DNA from 3 places in the Anabaena sp. TISTR 8404 genome. Region 3 is predicted to be linked to each of the others. Evidence: riboswitches for the same ligand, from Rfam matches in the RefSeq annotation. Region 3 holds a riboswitch; each other region holds the start of a gene.
What was found. A riboswitch is a leader RNA that binds a small molecule or an ion and turns the genes downstream of it on or off. The one in region 3 is predicted to bind cobalamin.

Region 1 (5,611 bases), 1.8 Mb from region 3:
TTTGGGCGAGTTCTGGTACTTCTGGATAGTTCAGGGTGCAGATCACTTCGTTGTTGGCAGGTAGTCGCCGCCTCGTGACACCTTCGGCTACCATCCGACAATCGCATAAAATTGGCGCACCATTTGTGAGTGCGGCGCGTGCCGATTGTACTGCTGTGGGTGAATATCCCAAGTCAGTGACAATATCCGTCATTCCACAGGCATGAATGAGCCGTACAGCAACTTTTGCTACATCTTGTGGCAGCACATCCAAGTTAGCTTCTGACCGAATGATAGCAAAAGAATTACGGTAGATTTCGTTAGCGTTTCGGATATATTCGGACATTTTCAATTACAAACCGCAGTTAAACCCTGATAAACTTCTAATGGCTGAGAAAATAACTCTTTTAGTTGGGTCTTCTCATATCGATTGACGAATTCCCCAAAGGATTCATCTTGATTAAGGCGATAAATTTTATACACCCTGAGCATTTGTTCGATAAGTGCAGGTAGTTCTGCAAAACTCACATATTGATAGATTTCTCGACCGAATTTTTCATGACTGTTACTATCGCCAACATAAATGTGATAACTTTCTATGTTGCGATCGCTCATACCTAGTAAAGTGATGTCACTGTTATGATGTTGAGCGCAAGATTTTTCACAGCCGCTAAAGTGAATGTTAATGGGGCGATCTAGCTTAACACGAGTTTCTAGATAATCGGCTAATGTCAACGCATCTGTTTTAGTATCTGTAGCAGAAGCCGCACAACCCCGTTTACCAGAACAAGCAATTAATGCACTTTTAATATTAGTGACTGTGGAATCTAATCCTAATTCAACTATTTCACGTTGAACATCAACAACCGACTCCTGGGGAATATCAGTGATGAGTAAATTTTGCCAAGGCGTGAGTCGGATATTCCCGCTACCATATTTTTCGGCTAAATTTCCCAAACGCCGCAACTGCTGACTTTCCAAGCGACCGAGAGGTAACACTACACCGACATAAAATAAATTTTCCTGTCGTTGGGGATGAACGCCAATATACCCAAAACATTCTTCTGTGTTTACTTGGGAAGGTTTCTGAATAAATTTTTCACAACGCGTCAAAGAAAAAGTTAACCGTTGTGCAACTTGCTGAAGATAATTTTCATATCCCAGACCATTTACAACTTCTCGCAAACGTGGCTTGCGGTTACTGTTAATATCAATATGATTTAAATAAACATCAGCTAAAGCTGCCAAAACGGATAAACATTGCCCTGGTGACAATACAATTCCTGTATCAATGGGTGGTTTTCCTTTTGTAATGCCTAGATGCAAGCGGAAGTAAACTTGAGTGTCTATTATCTCAGACGTAAACAGGATATCATTGAGGCGATCGCATACGGAAACTTTTCCTCCACCATCAAAGCAAACGCTAAACTTAGCCGATAGTCCTGATAGTTCAGGATGCGCTGCAATATAATCATCCCAGCTTTGAACTAAAAAGCGAGTATCGATTAATTCTTCTGGGTCGATACCTGCGGTTGGGCTAATCATAATATTACGGATGTGGTCTACAGCCGAATTGCGCGAACCCAAACCCAAATCTTGTAGCTGTTTTAAAACTTCGCTGTTGATACCCTGGCTAATTTCTCGAATTTGCAGGTTAGCGCGATTTGTGACATCGACATAGCCACCACCGTAATTATCTGCTATCTCTGCGATCGCCTGACATTGTTTACTATTAAGTATCCCACCAGGAATTCTCAAGCGAGATAAAATTCCATCTTGGGCAGAAGTAGCGTAAAATAAGCCTGGACAGGCAGTAAATCCCGAAAGCAAAGTCCTAACTCCTTCTCTGTGCGACGCAGAGAGTAGATAATCATTGTGTCTTCCTGACACACCCGGAGTTGGCATTCTGACTTGGGATTTCCCTTCACAGCTGCGGCACAGTCCCGGAATTTCACCGGAGTTTCCCAACTCCAAGCTTTAGTAATTTAGCATGAGACAGTCTTCAGAATCCTCTATGCTTCACATTTTTCATTAATGATTTATGAATAAACAGATCCCCGACTTCTTGAAGAAGTCAGGGATCTGAGGCTTGCAATTTTTGTCAATCAAATATGATTCTATAAACTGTACTGCTATCAAATATTGCCCTGCAAGTTGGGAAAACTATCTTTAGTGAAAGTGTAATCTACTACGCTCCTAAAGGATATACCAATGAGTACAGTTACAATTCAAGCTAATCAACTTCCTATTCATAGAGTATTTAGTGAAGATTTTATTTTTACTATTCCTCTATATCAGCGTCCCTATGCTTGGAAAATTGAACAAGCAGGAGAACTATTTGACGATTTAGTCAGTGCGTTGGGAGATAGCGAAGAGAAGATTGATGATATTAATCCATACTTTTTAGGCAGTATTGTACTTATTAAAGGAGATAAGCCAGATGCCGAAATAGTTGATGGGCAACAACGTCTAACAACACTAACTTTATTGATAGCTGCCCTACGGATGTTAGCACCTCAAGAAATTGCTGAAGAATTAACTACCTATCTATACCAAAAAGGTAAAGCAGTTGCTAGAATTCCTACTGTTTACCGTCTAACTTTGCGTGACAGAGATGCAGAATTTTTTAGAGAATATGTTCAAACAGAAGGTAACATTATTAATTTAAAAGAATTACATAATGGCAAGCTATCAGATAGCTGTAAAAATATTAAAGAGAATTTACTCTTTTTCGTAGAGCAGTTAAAGAATTTACAGCAACAAACGATTCTGCGCCTGAGTCAATTTATTATTACTCGGTGTTTTTTGGTAGTAGTATCAACTCCTGATATTGACTCAGCATATCGAATATTCTCTGTTATGAATAATCGAGGGATGGATTTGTCTCATGCTGATATTTTAAAAGCAGATATTATAGGCAAAATAGCCCCAGAACAACAAGATAAATATAGTAAAAAGTGGGAAGATGCTGAAGAAAAACTAGGACGTGATGTATTTAAAAGCCTTTTTTCTCATATTAGAATGATTCATGGTAAGTCAAAACCGCGTGAAGGTATACTTAAAGAATTTAATAAAGATGTTAAACCATCTCCGCTTCAATATCCTCAGCAGTTCATTGATAAAACTTTACTCCCTTTAGCTGAAGCTTTTTATGATATTAATCATCAAGTTTACGAGGGTAGCTCTTGGACAGATGAAATTAATATCTTGTTTCAGTGGTTACAATTTATTGATAATTCTGATTGGATACCTCCAGCTATTCTTTATTTATCGAAGAATTATCACAACCCTGAATTATTATTGCGATTCTTTTCAGATTTAGATAGGCTTGCTTCTGGTTTAATGATTCAACGGTCTAATGTCAATGAACGAATTGAACGTTATAGCAAGTTGCTAAATGCTATTGAAAATCAAGAAGATTTATATACGGACTGCTCACCGCTACAATTGAGCATTCACGAAAAAGAAAATATCATCAAAATATTGAATGGTGACTTTTATTTAGTTAAAAAAATTAGAACTTATGTTTTGTTGCGCTTAGATGCTGCACTCTCTGAAGGAAAAGCTGCATATAATTTCTCTAACATTACAATTGAGCATGTATTACCACAAAACCCATCTCCTGATAGTGATTGGTTTACGTGGTTTCCTAGTCAGGAAGAACGGGAAAAATATGTTCATCGTATAGGAAATTTAGTTCTGCTATCTTCTTATAAAAATAGTATGGCTCAAAACTATGATTTTGAAAAAAAGAAGCAGCAGTATTTTACAACTAAAAAAGGGATTTGTAATTTTGCGCTTACTACACAAGTGCTGATGGAGAAAGAATGGACACCGGAATTCATCGAAAAAAGGCAGAAACTTTTAATTGAGAAGTTGAAAAAAGTTTGGCGTTTATAATATTAAATTAGAATTGTGCGATCGCATCTGTATTATCCTGTCAATGAGCAAGCGATCGCACTTAGGTAAACTTTGCCAAAATTGTTTTTGTAAGCTTGTTCCGCCGTTGTGTCTATTCTCACTTTGCTATAAAAGATACTCCTAAATATATCGATTTATTTCAATAATTTTTATACTAACCACAGAGGCACAAAAACCCAGAGTTTAATTAACATTTATCAAGTTTCTAAAAAGTGTTTTACTTGCAACTTTCAAATAGCAGATTGTTAGTTAAACTTTAAAAGCTATTATTGAAATTTATTAAATCTATTATGTATTGGTTATTGTCTGGGCCGTTGACTGTAGAAAAATTAATGGTTAAGATTACGGGTTTACCTGCATCGTTACAAGGTAAGAAGTTGGTGCAGTTGTCAGATTTTCACTATGATGGTGTGGGTTTGTCTGATGAGATGTTAGAGGAAGCGATCGCACTTAGTAACGAAGTAAAACCAGACTTAGTATTATTAACAGGTGATTACGTTACAACTACTCCGCAACCAATTCACGAATTAGTTTCAAGACTGAAGCAATTGCAAACTCAGTCTGGTATTTATGCCATACTTGGTAATCACGATATATATTACAGACACTCAAAAACAGAAATTACTCATGCTTTAACTAACATTGGAGTGCGTGTTTTATGGAATGAAGTCGCCTATCCTTTTGGTAAAGAATTAGCACTAGTTGGACTTGCAGATCGTTATTCACGAGAATTTAATCCTGTCCCAGTGATGAATCAGCTAGACCCAAACATTCCCCGAATTGTCCTATCCCATAACCCTGACACGGCGGAAATGTTACAAGCATGGCGCGTAGATTTGCAGTTATCCGGTCATAGTCATGGTGGTCAAATAGTGCTTCCCGGTTTAGGGGTGATTGTAGGTTATCGTAAAAAAATGCTGGAACTAATACCTTACTCAATTCGGCGTTGCGTTCCATTTTTACGCAGACAAAAATTTGTTATCCATCATTGGGAATGGGCGCAAGGTTTACATCGCATAGGAAACAATCAGCTATATGTCAATCGTGGTTTAGGAACTTATTTCCCAGGAAGGCTATTTTGTCCGCCAGAAGTAACAGTTATTACCCTACAAAGAGAATAATTAGTTATTAAGTTTTTACAATTTCTTAAGCTTGATTTTGATATTTGATAAGCTGTAAACGCTGCTATGAGGAGTGTTTTTTGCACTATGCACTGGTTGTTTACGGGACGTTTAAGTGTAGATAAAATCACGGTTAAGATTGCCGAACTTCCACAATCTTTAGAAGGTACAACTTTAGTACAGTTATCAGATTTTCATTATGATGGGATGCGGCTATCAGAAGAAATGTTGCAAGAAGCGATCGCAGTTACTAATGAAGCAGAACCTGATTTAATTGTTTTAACTGGCGATTATGTAACTGATGATCCTAGCCCAATTCATCAACTTGTGATGCGACTTAAACATCTCCAAAGTCGCTGCGGTATTTATGCTGTACTCGGCAATCATGACATACACTACAATCACTCCCAAGCAGAAGTTACAAATGCTTTCGCTAGTATTGGAGTTCATGTTTTGTGGAATGAAATCGCCTATCCACTCGGAAAAGAATTACCAATAGTAGGTTTAGCTGATTATTGGTCGCGGGAGTTTAATCCTGTACCCGTTATGAAACAACTAGACCCTTTGACACCCCGCATAGTTTTATCTCA
Region 2 (5,611 bases), 2.0 Mb from region 3:
AAGGGGTGTACCAGAAGTTGCCCTGACTTAATTGTTGGGGCAGCTTCTCCAAAAAATATTACGTATAAATTGCTTCTCATGTTGCCTTGGGTTCAAGGCTGGTCACTCAGGCGCTAAGCAACGGGTAAAAAAGAACCGGACTTTAACATTTTTCACAGTCCCCATCAAAAAAATGTTGACTGCCAAGATAAAAAAGGGGTGCTGAATCTAGAGATTCAAGGCAGACCCTATAAACTTTCCATACAGCCAAATCGGCAAATAAGTAAATCGGTAGAATAAAACTGAACTATGTGAAGAAAAGTAAATAAGGCTCAAACTCTTTCTCTCCCTGCCCCCTGCCTTATTCCAATAATTATTCACGCCAACCGACTTAACTCTTCCCTAACCTCTTGCTCTCATTTTTAAGCAAGGTTAATAATTGATAAAAATGAGATTAAAAATTTCCAGTTGAATGCATAGATTACAAAAAAATCTTTCTACTTAGGGAAAATTGATGGTTTTTATAAAGTCTTAAGAGTTATTATCGATCCCAAGGAATAAATTAACAACTTGCAAACAACCGAATCAATGTAGTGAACTACCCAAGCATTTACATTTCGGAACAAAGCAGTCCCATAAATTTAGTTGGCGACATGGGACAAGAGGTGCAAATTTCCATTCATGCACCTAGCGAATATATCTGTGCCAACTGCGAACAGATATTACCAGATTGGAAACAAGAAGCTTTATTCTGGGTTGTGATTGTCTTGCAGCGATCGCAACATCATTTAGTGGAAAGTACAAAAGAAATAGAAGACGAAAAACAACGGTTACGCGAAAAGTTTATGCGGTTCGGGATTGATGTGGCTTTTGAACTGCGCGATCGCGGCTATCTTACAGACTTAATCGATCCGCGCACTGGCTATCCTTTACTTTCCCGTCCTGGTGCAATGCCCCATAATGATACAGCAGTAGTAAAAGCATTACTTGGCTATCCAGTAATTAAAAACAAATGCTGTATGTTAGTGCATCCTGTTTGGGGTACAGCTGTTTATCCCAGTATTTTAATCTCAACCGCACCACCCACGCTGATCGAATTTGTCACTAAAGAAATAGCTTGTAAGCATGGGTGGGAAGAACAAATAGAAGTCTGAAGAAATCGTTATTATGGGCTACTGGCGGGGTAAGGCGTATTCGGTAGAGATCAAATTAACCGCAGATAGAAGCAGATAAAATACAGGTCACTTTCTTTTATTAAAACTGCGATACTCCCAAGGATTGATAAACTTAGTATCACTCCAAATTCCCAGCTTTTGCTGCTGCGCTTGCGCTTCAGCTTGTTGAACTAAATCTTTACTGGGACATTTATTTAAATAAGGACGATATACCTTAGCTAAACCTTCGCGTAATAAGACTTGTTGAACAAACGTACCATCTTTTAAACGAACTTCTGCCACTTTCCTCCCATAGCGATCGCTATCTGTGATGTTTAGGATAACGCGATCGCCTGATTGTTTTACGAGTTCCTGTAAGCGTTCTTGTGCTTTTACACCCCAACTAAATTGATTGCGATCGCTGGCACTTTTACTATTCCTTTCCTTTTGCGAATGGGGTACTTCCGGCGCATCCATACATGCAAATCGCACGTTAAATTTATTACCCTTAGCATCTTTGACAGCCAAAGTATCACCATCGCTAACTCTTTCAACCAAATCTCCAGAAGCACCAAAGAATTTATCACAACCTGCTAAACCGACAAGTAAGATAGTTGCACTCAGCCAAATTACTAGTTGTTTTGTTAGTTTATTCATTCAACATCACCTCACTTTGATGGATGATACTATATTTGATTTTTGAAATAGATGCGGCTTTTGCTGAAATTCCTACATTGAGAAATAGTGATATAGTTACTGAAATCGGTTCTGATGGGGAGCAGCCATCAGACGTAAGGGGGAAAGTCCGGTGTAAATCCGGCGCTGTCCCGCAACTGTGAGCCAAAATTAGGTGAGTCAGGATGCCCGCCGGTTAGAATCAGTTCGTTACATAAATCTGCGAGGTACAGATTATGGAAAGAAAAAAACAGGCCTTACTTAGTCTAAGCCTGATAGGATTTATCAGTTTTTATCTAGTAATTGGTTTACCCAAACCTGCCTACGCAATGCACATCATGGAAGGTTTTTTACCAGTACAGTGGGCAATTTTTTGGTGGGTTGTGGCACTACCATTTTTTCTATTGGGATTGCGTAATTTAACTCGCATTACTAAAGCAAACCCGGAATTGAAACTACTGCTGGGGTTAGCTGGTGCTTTTACTTTTGTGCTGTCAGCATTGAAAATTCCTTCCGTCACAGGTAGCTGTTCTCATCCTACAGGAACAGGGTTAGGTGCAGTGCTGTTTGGCCCCTTAACAATGTCGGTTTTGGGTAGTTTAGTGTTGTTGTTTCAAGCTTTGTTACTGGCACATGGCGGCTTGACAACGCTGGGGGCAAATGCATTTTCGATGGCGATCGCCGGGCCATTTGTCGCTTACTGGATATATAATTTGACAATTAAGTTGGGTGGTAAACCAAGAATTGGCATATTTCTAGCCGCAGCTATCTCAGATTTACTTACCTACGTTATCACTTCCATTCAACTTGCCCTAGCTTTTCCTGCCCCTGTTGGTGGGTTTATTGCTTCATTCGCTAAATTCGCCGGAATTTTTGCTATCACTCAAGTTCCCCTAGCAATTAGTGAAGGATTGCTAACTGTATTGGTGTGGAACTGGCTGCAATCTTATAATCCTCAAGAATTGGAATTGCTGAAATTAATCAAACGGGAACCCAAAGGAAATGAATCAGTCTAAAAAAGGGTTGAGTAACTGGCTGTTGCTAGTAGCTGTATTAGGTTTAGCAGTTGCACCATTAATATTGGTGCGTGATGCGGAATTTGCAGGTTCCGATAACAAAGCTGAAAAAGCAATTACTGAAATACAACCTGGATATCAACCTTGGTTTAAATCATTTTTTGAACCTGCTAGTGGAGAAATAGAAAGCTTATTATTTGCTTCACAAGCAGCTTTGGGTGCTGGAGTAGTTGGTTATGTAATTGGGTTGTATAAAGGACGTTCCCAACAACAAAAACCTGAAGAATGAGCTTGCAATTAGACACTTTAGCTTACACTAATCGACTGCGAAGATTACCACCAGAACATAAACTAATTTTTGCATTTACCACTCTTGCTATTTCCCTTACTACCCATCCCTTAGTACAAATTTTGATAGCAATTTGGATGGGTGTTTGGATAGTTATTTATGCAAGAATTCCAACTGGTGTTTATTTGCGATTATTATTATTCACCATAGTATTTTGTTTGACAAGTTTACCAGCACTGATGGTGAATGTAGTGGCAATTAATGATTTGCCAAAAATACAATTAGATTCTTTGTCTGGTCTAAGTCTGGGACACTTCTATATTTATGTCAGTCATCATGGAAGTCTGCAAGCATGGGCAATTTTAACCAGAGCATTAGCCTCTGTCTCTTGCTTATATTTTCTCATGTTAACAGTTCCTTTCACAGAAATTTTACAAATTCTGCGTTACTTACGATTTCCAGTGCTTTTGACTGACTTACTATTATTAATGTATCGGTTTATTTTTATCCTGCTGAACACAGCTAATGAATTATGGACAGCACAAAACTCTCGTGGTGGCTACCGAACTTGGCGTAGTTGGATGAAAAGTTTAGCGGTACTTATCGGACAACTATTACAGCGCACATTACAACGATATAGTCAGTTTTCTCTAGGACTAGAATCACGAGGTTTTGTCAGTGAATTTCAAGTTTGGCATCCTCGTCGCTATCGTCCCCAAGTGCGATATATCATCGAAGCAATTTGCGGCTGTATTGGCTTATTAGGATTGGAATTTTGGCGGAATGCAGGAATATTTACTAGAATTTGAACAAGTATATTACACTTATTCAGGCGCACGACAATCAGCTTTGAATGGTCTAACCTTAAAAATTCCATTAGGTAAAAAATGTGCATTAATTGGACAAAATGGTTGTGGGAAAACTACACTGTTTTTATTAGCTAATGGGTTATATAAACCAGATGCTGGCATTGTAAGTTGGCGTGGTGAACCGTTAAATTACAATCGTAATTTTATTGGAAAATTACGCCAAAAAGTTGGGTTAATATTTCAAGATCCAGAACAACAATTAGTGGCTTCTACTGTTGAAGAAGATATATCTTACGGTTTGTGCAATTTAGATTTGCCTGTATCCGAAATTCAATACCGAGTAGAACAAGCATTAGTTGAATTTGGGTTGACTGCTTTAGCGGAGAGACCAGTACATCATTTGAGTTTAGGACAGAAAAAGCGAGTTTCCCTAGCAGATGTGATGGTACTGCGCCCAGAACTGTTGTTGTTAGACGAACCTACTGCCTATTTAGATGTCAAACATACTCGAAATTTGATAGCAACTCTGCAAAAAATTCATCAAAATGGTACGACTTTAATGATGGCAACCCACGATTTAGATTTAGTTTATCGTTGGGCAGATTGGGTTTTTGTTATGGATGAAGGACGATTAATACTAGAGGGTAAACCACAAGATGTATTTAGTCAGCGTCATCTTTTAGAAGAATTAGAGTTGGGTGTACCGTTGATATATGAAATGTTATTTGATTGGTTATCTGGTGAGGAGGAAGTAGTTAGAGAACGAGTGCAACAACGGATATTAGAATTATTTTGGGGTTGAGCATAATTATATGAGCAATACTTCTCAATAACGGTGGTTTGCTAAAGTTAAAAGTATCCGACAACTCCCAAGATTGGTACAATAGCTTCGCTTAATAGATAGCGACTATCAATTGCTATCTCCAAGTGCAGATGGAATTATTCGTTCTCTTAGCAGTAGAGGCGCTGTTAAACAATCAGATGGTGCGAGTTTTGAAAGTAGTACAAGAAGGGTTAAAGTCACCAGAACATACTGCGTTTGTCCAGCGATTTTTTTAACGTAGACGCGAAGCGGCTTCCTGAAGGGTACCACAGAGACACAGAGAACGCAGAGAGAAGAAAAACTCCGCGTAACTTTGCGTTTACCTCCCTTCGGGTTCACCAGTCACCAGCGGAGGGAAACCCTCCCGCAGCGCTGGTTCACCACAAACCTCTGCGTTTAAAACTCACCGCCTCTCCTCAAGAATGATTGTAGACTCAGCAGAACGCCCAAATTCTTCGGGTGCGTATTGTAAATGCGCTTCTGCACCAGGCCAGCGGTATGTACCGGGAGTTACAGAACGGACTAAGTAATGCAGGCTATAAACTCCTGGTTCGAGGTGGTCAGCATAGGCGATAATGCGATCGCGGTAAATATTGCGATAACCAAGTTCCCAACTATCGGCTTTGGCTTGCAATGCGGCTGTCGCAGTTTGAAAACTTTGATCTACGGCTTCAAATCCTGCTGGTAATGGGTCTTTAATTACTATATGGTCTACAGGATGATCTGCAATTATTTCTAAACCAATATCAAATACTTGTCCACTATCTACAGTTAATGGTTTATCAAAAGCATACATTCCTGTTTTTTGCAGAACTTTTTCTTCACCGACTTTGCTAATTTCTCGTGTAACGCGTAAACCATTAAAT
Region 3 (5,611 bases):
CATTAGCCAAAACCAACGAACCAGAAGCCCAAGCAGCAACCGAAGCAAACCCTGCACCAATGGCGATCGCCACAGAAACCAAGTTACCTACATTGTGGCGACGGCTGCGGCAAAACTCCAACTTAGCTTTATTTGTGGTAACACTAGCAAGCATGACTGCGGTGCTAGGTACTTTAATTGGGACTCAAGTCTATATCCAAAAGCAGCAAACTCAACGAGAAACCAAACAAATTAACAGCCAAAAGTTTTTGGAACTCGTCAAACAATTAAGTCCTAACTCTGGGGCTAGTTTGGAAGAGCGCCAAAGTACAATTTTGGCGATGGGTGGTCTCAATGATTCACAATCTATTCAATTTTTGGCTGATTTGCTGGTTAACGAAACTAACCCCACGCTGTTGGATTCTATTCAACAAGCACTGACAAGTGTGGGAATCCCAGCTATCCCAGAATTAAAAAATAAAAATCAGTTTCTGGCTAATGAACTGCAATCTGCACCACCTCAAGAGCGAGAATTGCGGCAAAAGCGGTTACAACTAAACCAGCAAACAATCAACAAGATTCTGAATGTTTATAGTGGCAAAATCAACGGTATTGATCTGAGTCGTACTACGTTAAGTCAAACCAGTACAACAGGAAGTTCATCATTTAACTTGGTTTTAGAAAACATTGATTTATCAGGACTCAAATTGAAAGCTGCTAATCTCAACCAAGCTAGTTTCAAGGGTAGCCGTTTCCGCAGTGTGGGTGAAGATGGACGTTGGGATACTTACGACGATGCGATCGCTGATTTAACTCAAGTGCAAATGAAGCAGGCCAATCTCACCGATGCTAACCTCAGTCGGGTGTTGTTGACTGGTAGCGATTTAAGTCGTGCGACTCTTAACCGTGCTAATTTAGCAAACGCCCGTTTAATTGGTGCTAACCTCAGCAGCGCTCAACTTGTGGGAGCCGATTTGCAAGGTGCAGTTCTAGAAAATGCCAGCTTAACTGGAGCCGATTTAGGTGATGCAAAATTAAACGAAGCCAATCTCTACGCTGCTCATTTAGGCCGCGTGACTGCGATCGGGTCACAATTGTCATTTGCTAACTTAACTAAAACTGATTGGCAAGGTTCAGATTTATCAGGAGCTTATTTGGATCGGGCAAATCTCAGCAATGCTAATCTCAGCGCTAGTCGTTTGACTGGTGCAGTTTTACGCTCTGCCCAATTAGAAAATGCTGACTTACGCAACGCTGACCTCAGTTTTGTGGATTTACGGGGCGCAAACGTCGCTGGAGCAGATTTTAAAGATACAATTCTGGCTCCCAGCAAACAAGATCCCGCAGATCAATTTGTGCAAACTCCAGATATTGGTACAGTATCGGCTGTAGTCAAAGGAGTTGATTTTTCCCAAGCGAAAAATTTAGATGCGAAGCAACTAGCTTACATTTGTACTCAAGGTGGCATTCATCCCCGATGCCCGTAAAATTTAGATGGGGAGTCAGGAGAATACTTAATCCTACCTCCTCACTAAATAACAAATGACACATGACAACATCCAAATTATCGTGTGAGGAGTCGGGTGATGAAGTATCTTCCTAGTTCAGTTGTCATAGCTAGTGCTGTTTTCAGTCTGATGATGGACTATCAACCAGCACAAGCTCAAGTTGCATACGGTAGCTATGTTGGTGTCGGCCCGACTGTCGGACTGACTGATGGTATCCAAGTTGGAGGCGTTCTAGCTTTTCGCTACAAACTTTTGGAAGCACCGATTTCTTTTCGCGCCCAAGCATTAATCGGTCAGAATACTGCTGTTGTACCGACTGTATCTTACGACTTACCACTCAACTGGCAAACAGATGCTTATTTAGGTGCAGGTTTGGTGTTAACTGGTGGTGATAGTGCTTCTCCTGTAGGTAACAAAATTAGTTTTGCTTTACAGCCAGGAGTTGATTATGTTGTTCCCAATAGCAATACTGTAATTTTTGGCAACGCCATCATAGCCTTTGATGCTTACCGTGATGGCGGTGGTACAGCTTTGGCTGTGCAAGGTGGTGTGGGTTTAAGATTTTAATAAGCAAATAAAATACAGACGATCGCTTTTTGCATTTTAGAGGGTTAAATGCGATCGTCTTTATAATATGGTCTTTTTACGAAGCTCCAGCACGGTGGAGAATTTGTGCTACTTGTGTTCGATGCGATCGCTCAATTATTACTCTTCACTTAACCTCCTGAGCGATTATTTTTAAAATTAATTAGAAATGGCTACTCTCACAAACTGGAATTTCATTATCTATTTATGTTCAGACCTGTAATTCTTTTACTGATATCTAATATTTTCATGACTTTCGCTTGGTATGGTCATTTGAAAGATTTAAAATCTGCGCCTTTGTGGATTGCAATTGGTGCAAGTTGGGCGATCGCTTTTTTTGAATACTGTTTTCAGGTTCCCGCCAACCGCATAGGTGTTAACTATTTCAGCTTGCCACAGTTAAAGGTGTTGCAAGAAATTATTACAATGCTTGTGTTTGCAGGGTTCAGTGTGATTTATTTTAAAGTACCTATTACCCGTAATTACGTTTTAGCCGCCATGCTACTAGCTGGTGCAGCTTACTTAATTTTTAGTGAAAAGACACGATAATACCAACAAAATGAACGTAAAAACGCTCTAAATATTAGAATTACCTGATTCTAATGCCTGAGATTTGACTGAAATACAGATGTTATGATGTATTGAATATTCGGTTTTGGTGGGGATCAGCCACCAAAGGTAACGGGGAAAGTTCGGTGAAAATCCGGCGCTGTCCCGCAACTGTGAAGGAAAGATAAAAGACTGAAAATCAACTTTCCAAGTCAGGATGCCCGCCGAAGTATACTATTAAGTTCCACACATCTGCGAGGTACGGATGACTGCTGCCCATACTGCTATTACTAATAATTCTTCAAGTGTCACTGCTTGTACTCATAGTTTATTTGTTTGTACAACCTGCGCCAGCGTTTGGCAAGATGGCAAGCGTATAGGTGAAAGTGGCGGTCAGAAACTATTGCACCAAATCCAGCAATTAGCACAAGATTGGGATTTGCAAGATGAATTTCCTATCCAAGCAGTTGAATGTATGAGTGCTTGCAACCGTTCTTGCGTTGTCGCTTTTGCAGCTAAAGGTAAGTTAACTTATCTGTTTGGTGATTTAGATGTTGATAACAGTGCTGCTGCTGTCCTGGAATGTGCGAGTCAATACTACGCTAAAACTGACGGATTATTGCCTTGGTCAGAACGACCAGAACCACTGAAAAAGGGCGTTTTAGCAAAAATTCCACCTTTATAGCTATTGCCAACTCCCCATTTCTTTCTATGATGCGTGTTTTAATTTTGGGTGGAACCGGAGAAGCTGCGGAACTAAGTAAGAGAGTTGCAACTATCAATGGAATTGAGGCGATCGCATCTTTAGCTGGTCGCACCCGTGAACCATCTGTTCCGTCGGGTAATGTGCGGATTGGTGGTTTCGGTGGTGTGGCTGGACTGGTTGAATATCTGCGTCAAATGAAAATTGATGTGTTAATTGATGCTACCCATCCTTTCGCCAATCAAATATCTTACAATGCAGCGACGGCAGCGAAGGAAGTAGAGATCCCAAGATTGATGTTAATTCGTCCTGCTTGGGAAAAAGTAACAGGCGATCGCTGGATTGAAGTAGACAGTAATACCGCCGCAGATGTCTTAGAAAACCAAGCACAAAGAGTATTCTTAACTGTTGGGAGACAAGAACTTGCTGCATTTGCACACCTCCAAAATATTTGGTTTCTGATGCGGATGATTGACCCTCCTGGAAAAGATGCCTTAGTGCCACCAGGGATGATATTGTGCGATCGCGGCCCCTTTATTTTAGAGAACGAACGGAAAATCCTGATTCAACACAATATAGATACCATCGTCAGTAAAAATAGTGGCGGTGATGCAACTTACGCCAAAATTATTGCCGCACGGGAACTAGGTGTAAAAGTTGTCATGGTCAATCGTCCAGCAGTACCACCAGGAGAACAAGTTGCAGATATTGATGGTGCAGTAGCTTGGTTACTGGATAAATTACACAATCTTTGATGCAACTACTTAGCTATACTTTCACAGTACTAATCAGACTCATCCTTGGGAAAATGGCGATCGCTAATCAAAGCTAACTATTAAAAAAAATTAGTAATATCAAATTTTGCATCCAAAAAAACTATAATATATTTACTTGAAAATTTATTTATATTTAAATTTTAAGTTATTTTTGGGTTGGCAAAAAATGATTCAAGATAACTCAATAGCAACTATCAATAGTGATAGTTCACTACCACTTGCAGACGAATATCTCAGCATTGAAAAATCTCAGCGGATGGCAGATTTTTTTAGCTTTTTAGGAGATGCTAATCGTCTACGAATTCTCTCTTTTTTGGCTCAAAAAGAATTGTGCGTTAGTGATTTAGCAGCTTCATTAGATATGAGTGAATCTGCTGTTTCTCATCAACTGCGTAACTTGCGGGTAATGCGTTTAGTCAGCTACCGCAAGCAAGGTCGCAATGTATTTTATCGCCTCCATGATAATCATATTCTGCATCTTTATCAGGCTGTAGCTGAACACTTAGATGAACCTGAATAAAGTAGAAATTTTAATTGTGATGATGGTGATAACGACTGAAGCCCGGGCCATAAGTTGCTAATAGATTTTCAGGTGATAAAGCAAATTCTGGCTGACCAGTACAAACCACAGTTTGATTGAGACATAAGACGCGATCGCAATGGCGGCTGACCATATCAATATCATGGGAAACCTGCAAAATTGTCCAACCCTCTTCTTGCTTCAACTCGTTCAATAAGACATAAAACTCGGCTGCACCTTGCATATCAACTCCAGCAAAGGCTTCATCTAATATCAAAAGTTTTCGAGGTACTACTAAACAATAAGCTAGTAACACCCGCTTCAGTTGTCCACCGCTGAGAGTTCCAATAGGTTGCTTTCGCAGGTGATAAACTCCTGTTCTTCGTAAAGCTTCTGTGACTGCTGTGATTTTTTCCCGATTTTGTCTCCACAGTCCAGAGAACAAAGAATTTGTTGTTTTTTGCTTTTTAACTTCATTAGTCCATCCTAATTCAATCAATTCACTCACAGAAATGGGAAAACTGCGATCAAAAATAAAGTTTTGTGGCATATAGCCCAACAAGTGACGTAAATTTCCCAGCTTTTTAATTGGATAACCAAAAATTTCTATTGTGCCAGCATTACGAGGTACTAAATCTAAAATCGCTTTTACTAAAGTACTTTTACCAGCACCATTCGGCCCCACTATAGCAGTATCTGTTCCTGGCAATAATTCAAAGGACACATCACGAATAGCCAGATAATTCCCTTGATATACAGTTAATCCGTCTACTTTTAAAATAGGCAATGTCATAGTTAAAAAATATGCAAATTATTAATTATTTATTGAATACAAAATCCACTGAAAATTTAGCTTACTTACACGCTGCTTCTAGAGTTTGCAAATTTAATCTCATGGCTTGAAAATAGTATTGCGGGTTTGTATCACCTGTTTCTAAGGAATCTAGAGTTTGTAAATTTAGGTTCAAATCTTGAGAAAGGCTTTTGAGCA

Region 1: another riboswitch for cobalamin. It lies ahead of cobG (precorrin-3B synthase); the one in region 3 lies ahead of ACMX3D_RS23905 (DUF1636 domain-containing protein).
Region 2: another riboswitch for cobalamin. It lies ahead of ACMX3D_RS15035 (energy-coupling factor ABC transporter permease); the one in region 3 lies ahead of ACMX3D_RS23905 (DUF1636 domain-containing protein).

What each region holds. Positions count from the first base shown of each region.
Region 1 is NZ_CP180578.1:3,671,598-3,677,208, forward strand. It holds gene ACMX3D_RS15820 (precorrin-8X methylmutase) at 1-325, opposite strand, end outside; gene cobG (precorrin-3B synthase) at 328-1,884, opposite strand; adenosylcobalamin-variant (AdoCbl-variant) riboswitch at 1,871-1,954, opposite strand; gene ACMX3D_RS15830 (DUF262 domain-containing protein) at 2,191-3,879, shown strand; gene ACMX3D_RS15835 (metallophosphoesterase) at 4,191-5,021, shown strand; gene ACMX3D_RS15840 (metallophosphoesterase) at 5,109-5,611, shown strand, end outside.
Region 2 is NZ_CP180578.1:3,475,230-3,480,840, reverse strand. It holds gene ACMX3D_RS15050 (hypothetical protein) at 1-80, opposite strand, end outside; gene ACMX3D_RS15045 (methylmalonic aciduria and homocystinuria type D protein) at 573-1,133, shown strand; gene ACMX3D_RS15040 (thermonuclease family protein) at 1,221-1,790, opposite strand; cobalamin riboswitch at 1,880-2,019, shown strand; gene ACMX3D_RS15035 (energy-coupling factor ABC transporter permease) at 2,045-2,824, shown strand; gene ACMX3D_RS15030 (energy-coupling factor ABC transporter substrate-binding protein) at 2,811-3,113, shown strand; gene cbiQ (cobalt ECF transporter T component CbiQ) at 3,110-3,922, shown strand; gene ACMX3D_RS15020 (energy-coupling factor ABC transporter ATP-binding protein) at 3,897-4,724, shown strand; gene ACMX3D_RS15015 (hypothetical protein) at 4,856-4,981, shown strand; gene ACMX3D_RS15010 (alpha-2-macroglobulin family protein) at 5,149-5,611, opposite strand, start outside.
Region 3 is NZ_CP180578.1:5,502,334-5,507,944, forward strand. It holds gene ACMX3D_RS23890 (pentapeptide repeat-containing protein) at 1-1,466, shown strand, start outside; gene ACMX3D_RS23895 (hypothetical protein) at 1,566-2,054, shown strand; gene ACMX3D_RS23900 (DMT family protein) at 2,280-2,621, shown strand; cobalamin riboswitch at 2,706-2,864, shown strand; gene ACMX3D_RS23905 (DUF1636 domain-containing protein) at 2,887-3,306, shown strand; gene ACMX3D_RS23910 (cobalt-precorrin-6A reductase) at 3,336-4,079, shown strand; gene ACMX3D_RS23915 (ArsR/SmtB family transcription factor) at 4,357-4,620, shown strand; gene ACMX3D_RS23920 (metal ABC transporter ATP-binding protein) at 4,631-5,413, opposite strand; gene ACMX3D_RS23925 (metal ABC transporter solute-binding protein, Zn/Mn family) at 5,475-5,611, opposite strand, start outside.